Regions from separate parts of the Clostridium amazonense genome, predicted to be linked through region 2. Evidence: a T-box and tRNA genes for the amino acid it is inferred to sense, from the RefSeq annotation. Region 2 holds a T-box; the other holds one or more tRNA genes.
What was found. The T-box of region 2 lies ahead of serS (serine--tRNA ligase). A T-box ahead of a tRNA ligase gene usually reads a tRNA of that ligase, here a tRNA-Ser.
Positions count from the first base shown of each region.

Region 1: it encodes a tRNA-Ser, which carries the amino acid that the T-box ahead of serS (serine--tRNA ligase) is inferred to sense. The anticodon was not compared.

Region 1 is NZ_JBWKMH010000004.1:3,284-6,719, reverse strand. Features, by position in the region: gene dnaX (DNA polymerase III subunit gamma/tau) at 1-1,501, opposite strand, end outside; RNA gene ffs (signal recognition particle sRNA large type) at 1,616-1,880, opposite strand; tRNA gene AC07E4_RS02170 (tRNA-Ser) at 1,883-1,972, opposite strand; gene AC07E4_RS02165 (TIGR00266 family protein) at 2,161-2,844, shown strand; gene lgt (prolipoprotein diacylglyceryl transferase) at 2,890-3,436, opposite strand, start outside.
Region 2 is NZ_JBWKMH010000033.1:247,145-250,580, reverse strand. Features, by position in the region: gene rpiA (ribose-5-phosphate isomerase RpiA) at 1-485, shown strand, start outside; gene AC07E4_RS15810 (pyruvate kinase) at 547-1,545, opposite strand; T-box leader at 1,723-1,926, shown strand; gene serS (serine--tRNA ligase) at 1,996-3,276, shown strand.

The DNA.
Region 1 (3,436 bases), on a different contig from region 2:
CATTAACTATTTTTCGATTTTCGTCTTTTTCTAGCCTTTTTTTATGAAAATCATATTCTTCATCAAATAAAATATCAATAATATTTCCCTTAACAGAATTAATTTTTCCAACCATTAGCGCAACAGCTAAAACTATATTTTTTCTTGCTTTTAATAATTGTTGCACATCTTTAAATGATCTACTAACAATATCCTTAGTAAGTGATGATTTATCATTATATGATTCTAAACCTTCATTTGATACAGTTTTTGGAATTTCAGTTTTAGTTTGTGATTCTTCAATTAGGACTTTTTTAGTTTCAGATAAATTTTGTGCTGCTTGTATTTTTTCATTAATGTTAACGGAAACTCCACTTTTAATAACATGTTCAAGTCGATTTATTCTTGATAATAAAACTTCAGAAGAAGTGTCATATTCAATTTTACACATTTTAATTAATGCAAGTTCTAAATATATTTTACTTTGTTTTGCATACTTAGAGTTTTCATCAGCTTCTTGAAGAATTTTTATATAGCGCATAATTTCTTCAACTCTAAGTTTTTCACTTTGTGCTTTTAAAATAGCTATGTTTTCTATGGACATTTCTAAAACTTCTTCAGGACTTTCAGTAACTTTTACCATCATAAGGTCTCTCATATGTTTAGTAAAATCTTTTATAAGTAAATTTACATCTTTTCCAGAGGAAATGCATTTATCCATTGTTAATATAGAATTTTCTATATTCTTATCTATTATATTATCAGTAAGATGAACTAAATCATCATTAGTCATTAAGCCAAGCATTTTAACTATATCATCATAATTAACTTTATTAGAACCCATTGAAATGGCTTGATCTAATATACTTAGTGCATCTCTCATTGCTCCATCACATATTCTAGAAATTAGTTTAAGACTTTTATCATCAGAATATACACCCATAATATCAACTATTTTTCTAAGCCTTAAAAATATATCTTCGTTGTTTATTCTTTTAAAATCAAATTTTTGACAACGAGATAAAATAGTTATAGGTAATTTTTGTGGGTCTGTTGTAGCTAATATAAAAATAACATAACTAGGAGGTTCTTCTAAAGTTTTTAGAAATGCATTTACGGCTCCTTGAGATAACATATGAACCTCATCGATGATATAGACTTTATATCTTGCTTCTTGAGGAGGATATTGTACATCTTCTATTATATCTCTTATATTATCAACTTTATTATGAGAAGCTGCATCTAACTCTACTACATCTATAGCAGTTCCAGAATTTATATTTTTGCACATTTCACATTCATTGCATGGTTCACCATCTTTAGAATTAAGACAGTTAACAGCTTTAGCTAATATCTTAGCAGTAGAAGTCTTTCCTGTACCTCTTGTACCACATAATAAATATGCATGAGCAATTCTATCATTTTTTATAGCATTTTTAAGTGTTGTAGTTATATGTGTCTGACCTATAACATCTTCAAAGTTTTTAGGCCTAAACTCTCTATATAGTGCAGTATAACTCATAATCTCACCTCAATATTTTATTTATATAAACTTATTAATTAAATTATTCTATTATAAATTTTACATATAATAAAAAAAAGATGCAAGATGCATCTTTGATTTACTAATATATAGTCGTACACCTCGCTTTGATAGTTAGTTTATGCGCGTTATCTATGCAGTTAACTCAAACCAGGTTTATCCACGGCACATAAGGGATCTCACTTATCGCTGCTTCCTTCCAGACCTGACGAGGTTCATGAGTCCTTATTGCGTGGGACCCAGCTATCAACGCCACTTACATAGACCAGACCACACAAACTAAAATCGAGGCGAGGAATTCAACCCTGCTGTAGCGGGTTGCAGGTATAGGGCACCGCTAACTCCCCGTCTAGTACGACATGGCGGAGAGAGAGGGATTTGAACCCTCGGTAGAGTTTCCCCTACACACGCGTTCCAGGCGTGCTCCTTCAGCCGCTCGGACATCTCTCCATATTTAATTTTATATTATGTAGTTATCATTATACTATTATAAAATTATATTTTCAAGCATTTTAAGTAAATATTAAAATTTCCAAAATTTATTATAAATATGCTTCTCATGAATTAGTATATTTATATATAATGAATTTAATACATATATTTAGTATATATTTATTATATATTTGGAGGTGGATGTTATGCAATATGAAATAAAAGGTGGTAGTATGCCAGTAGCTATTTGTAAGCTTCAAAGCGGGGAAAGAATAATAAGTGAATCAGGTGCAATGGGCTGGATGAGTGACAATATAGATATGGATACAAATTTGAAGGGTGGATTATTTGGTGGTATAGGAAGAGCTTTATCAGGTGATAGTATATTTCTAAATATATTTACTTGTGGTAGAGGCGAAGGTGAAATTGCATTTCCTTGTGCAGTACCAGGAAAAATAATAGCTAAGAACTTACATGAAGGTCAAGTATTAATTTGTCAAAAAGGAGCATTTTTGGCATCAGAATCATCAGTTGATTTTAAAATTCATCTTAAAAAGAGATTATCTGCTGGATTTTTTGGTGGAGAGGGATTTATTTTACAACGAATTACAGGTCCAGGACTTGTATTTTTAGAATTTGATGGTCATGTGGAAGAAGTTGATTTGGCACCAGGTGAAAAATTGAAAGTTGATACAGGTCATGTAGCGGCATTTGATTCTACTGTTTTATTTGATATAGAAATGGTTAAGGGCGTTAAAAATGTATTGTTTGGAGGAGAAGGATTATTCTTAACAACACTTACAGGACCAGGAAGGGTATACTTACAAACTATGCCTATGAGTAATTTAGCAGCAAGACTATCATATTATATGCCATCAAGACAGGGCTAAATATAAAAAATGAAGATAAAATTTTATTTTATCTTCATTTTAGATTTATGAATATTTATTTTTTCGTTTATTATTTTTTTGTTTATAACAGAATATAAGTCCTATTGCACAAATTGCAATTCCAATTAAGCTTATAAGCTGCGCAACTCTCAAAGGTCCAATCATAAGGCTATCTGTTCTTAGGCCTTCTATAAAAAAACGACCCAATGAATATAAACCTATATATGAAAAAAATACAATACCGTTTTTCCTAACTTTATTAAGTAAGTATATTAGGATAATACAGACTAATATATTCCAAACGCTTTCATATAAGAATGTAGGATGATAATATGTACCATCTATTAACATTCCGTTTTGAATAAATTTAGGAAATTTACTTATAAATTCAAATGAAACAGGACCACCATGAGCCTCTTGATTAAAGAAATTTCCCCATCTACCCATAGCTTGAGCTAAAATTACACAAGGGACAACAGTGTCCATACCTGCTAAAAAGTTTATTTTCTTTTTCTTTGCACATATATAGCCAACAAGTATTGCTGCAATTAATCCACCATGTATAGCAAGTCCTCCTTGCCTAATATTAAAT
Region 2 (3,436 bases):
AAATTCCATTAGTTCCAATAGATGAAGTAGATAAAATTGATTTAGCAATAGACGGGGTAGATGAAATTGATAGAGAATTTAATGCTATTAAAGGTGGTGGGGGTGCATTGTTCAGAGAAAAAATTGTTGCTAATTTGGCTAAAAAAGTGATATGGATTATGGATGATAGCAAGCTTGTTGAGAATATTGGTGAATTTCCACTACCAGTTGAAATATTGCCATATGGCTGTAAACATACAATTAAAAAGTTAGAAAATTACTCTTTAAAGCCTATAATAAGAATAAAAGAAAATAAAATTTTTATAACTGATAATGGAAATTATATTGTTGATTTGCATATAGGAAAGCCTATAAATATTAGTGATATTTATAGTAAAATTAGCAGAATACCTGGAGTTTTAGAAATAGGATTATTTATTAATATGTGCAATTTTATTATAGTTGGAACTAATAACGAAGTAAAAGTTATTGAAAATAAAATTTAAAATTGATATTAATTATAAATTATAAGTAAAATAGAAAAGAGCTATTGCTCTTAACTAATTTCTAGTTATTGTGCAGTAGCTCATGTTTATATTTAAGTGCTTCTTTAGAGGTATTTACTAAGTAAGTCATGGCTTCAATAGGATATTTACCTATTGCAGTTTCCCCAGTGAGCATAAGTGACGATGCTCCATCTAAAGTTGCGTTGAATATATCTGATATTTCAGCTCTTGTTGGAACTGGAGAATTTATCATTGAGTGTAGTAGTTGAGTTACAACCATAAAATTTTTATTATGTTTATTACAAAGATTAGAAATGTTTTTTTGAGCTTTTAATAATGAGTATAGTCCAAGGGAGTTCCCAAGATCACCTCTTGCAATTATGACTTCATCTGTTAGGTCTAAAAAGCTTTCTAAATTATTTATTCCATCTTGATTTTCAATTTTAGCATGTATTGTAGTTTGGTTAGCATTAGCATCTTTTAGAGCTGATTTTAATGTAATTAAATCATGTCTGTTTCTTACAAAGGGAAGCATTATTCCTGTGATACCATATTGGTTGATTTTAGATATGCTATCATAGTCTTCTGATGTAAGAGTTTCATTATCTATATCTACACCAGATAATGCAATGCTTTTTCTTGAATTTAAAACACCGCCTCTAAGAATTTTACATTTAGCAGAATTATTATTAAAAGAAATTACTTGTAATAGTATTAGAGAATCATCTAAAAGAATTTCTTGGTTTTCTTTTAAATATGAGAATATAACTTTTGGAACAGGTATACCATTAGTACCTAAGTGTATGTAATCTTGACTTTTAAGTTCTAAAGGTTTACTTAAATCTCCAATTCTTAATTCAGGTCCTTGAATATCAATAAGAATTTTTTCTTTAATACCACAATTTTTAGAAGCCTCTTTAATATTTTTAATATAGCATTCACAGTCATCTATAGTTTTATGAGAAAGATTTATTCTAACACCGGTCATTCCTGCTCTAAATAATTTTTCTAGAATTTTAGTATCTTCGCAAGAAGGTCCTATAGTTCCATAATAATCCATAAAATTCACTCCTAACACAAGATTTATATGTTTATTTCTTTATATTCAATATTACTATTTAATTCATTAAAATACAATTTATGGCGATAAATTTGAATTTAAAAAATTATTATAATAATTTTTTTATTTATTCTTGAAATTTAATTATAAAAGAGTTATAATTAATAAAAAATATGAGAATCAGCAAAGATGAAAGCTACGATTTATAAATTTCTTTAGAGAGCCGATGGATGGTGCAAATCGGTGAAAGGTTAAATCTTTCCACTTTCGGAGCTGTCAATGATGAATTGAGAGGTTGGTAACCTTTATATTACTATTTGAGTGGTCAGCTTTATTTAAGTTGGCAATTTGGGTGGCAACACGGAATCTTTCGTCCCATATATAGGGAGTGAAGGATTTTTTTGTTATATAAAAATAAATTAAAGTTTTTTACTTATAGGAGGAGCAAAAATGTTAGATTTAAAATTTGTAAGAGAAAATCCAGAGATTGTTAAAGAGAATATTAAAAATAAATTTCAACTTAAGAAGTTAGAATTAGTTGATGAGGTAATTGCTTTAGATGTTGAAAATAGAGATGCTAAAACAGAAGCAGAAGCATTAAGAGCTAATAGAAATAAGCTTTCAAAACAAATAGGTGGTTTATTAAAAGACGGAAAAAAAGAAGAAGCAGAAGAAGTTAAGAGAAAAGTTGCAGAAAGTGCAGAACGTCTTGCAGCTTTAGAAGTTAAAGAAGCAGAATTAGAAGAGAAAATTAAAAAAATAATGATGGTAATACCAAATATTATTGATCCTAGTGTTCCAATTGGAAAAGATGATAGCGAAAATGTAGAAGTAGAGCGTTTTGGAGAACCTGTAGTTCCAGAATTTGAAGTACCATATCATACTGAAATAATGGACAAATTTAATGGTATTGATTTAGATGCTGCTAGAAAAGTTGCTGGAAATGGTTTCTACTATTTCATGGGAGATATTGCAAGACTTCATTCAGCTGTAATTTCTTATGCTAGAGATTTCATGATTGATAAAGGATTTACTTATTGTATTCCACCTTTCATGATTAGAAGTGAAGTTGTTACTGGAGTAATGAGCTTTGATGAAATGGAAGCGATGATGTATAAAATTCAAGATGAAGATTTATATTTAATTGGAACAAGCGAACACTCTATGATTGGTAAATTTATAGATACAATAGTTCCAGAAAAATCTTTACCACAAACATTTACATCTTATTCTCCATGTTTTAGAAAAGAAAAAGGTGCTCATGGTATAGAAGAAAGAGGAGTATATAGAATTCACCAATTTGAAAAACAAGAAATGATAGTTGTATGTAAGCCAGAAGAAAGTAAAGAATGGTTTGAAAAATTATGGCAATACACAGTAGAATTATTCCGTTCTTTAGATATTCCAGTTAGAACATTAGAATGTTGTTCAGGAGATTTAGCTGACTTAAAAGTTAAATCTATAGACGTAGAAGCATGGTCTCCAAGACAAAAGAAATATTTTGAAGTTGGAAGTTGTTCTAACTTAGGAGATGCACAAGCTCGTCGTTTAAAAATTCGTGTTAATGGAGACGATGGAAATAAATATTTTGCACATACATTAAATAACACAGTTGTTGCACCACCAAGAATGTTAATTGCATTCTTAGAAAATAACTTAAATGAAGATGGTACAGTGAATATACCAGTTGCATTACAACCATATATGGGTGGAAAAACTATAATTAAATAATTTCAATAAAAAGGCTATAAAAATTTATAGCCTTTTTTATATGCAATGGAAATTTCTCTATAGAAAATATAATTAGAATGTAAAAATTAATTTTATATAAGAAACTAGGTGAATACATACTTTGTTTTAAATTGAAAATTTAATTTGAATATTGAAGTAT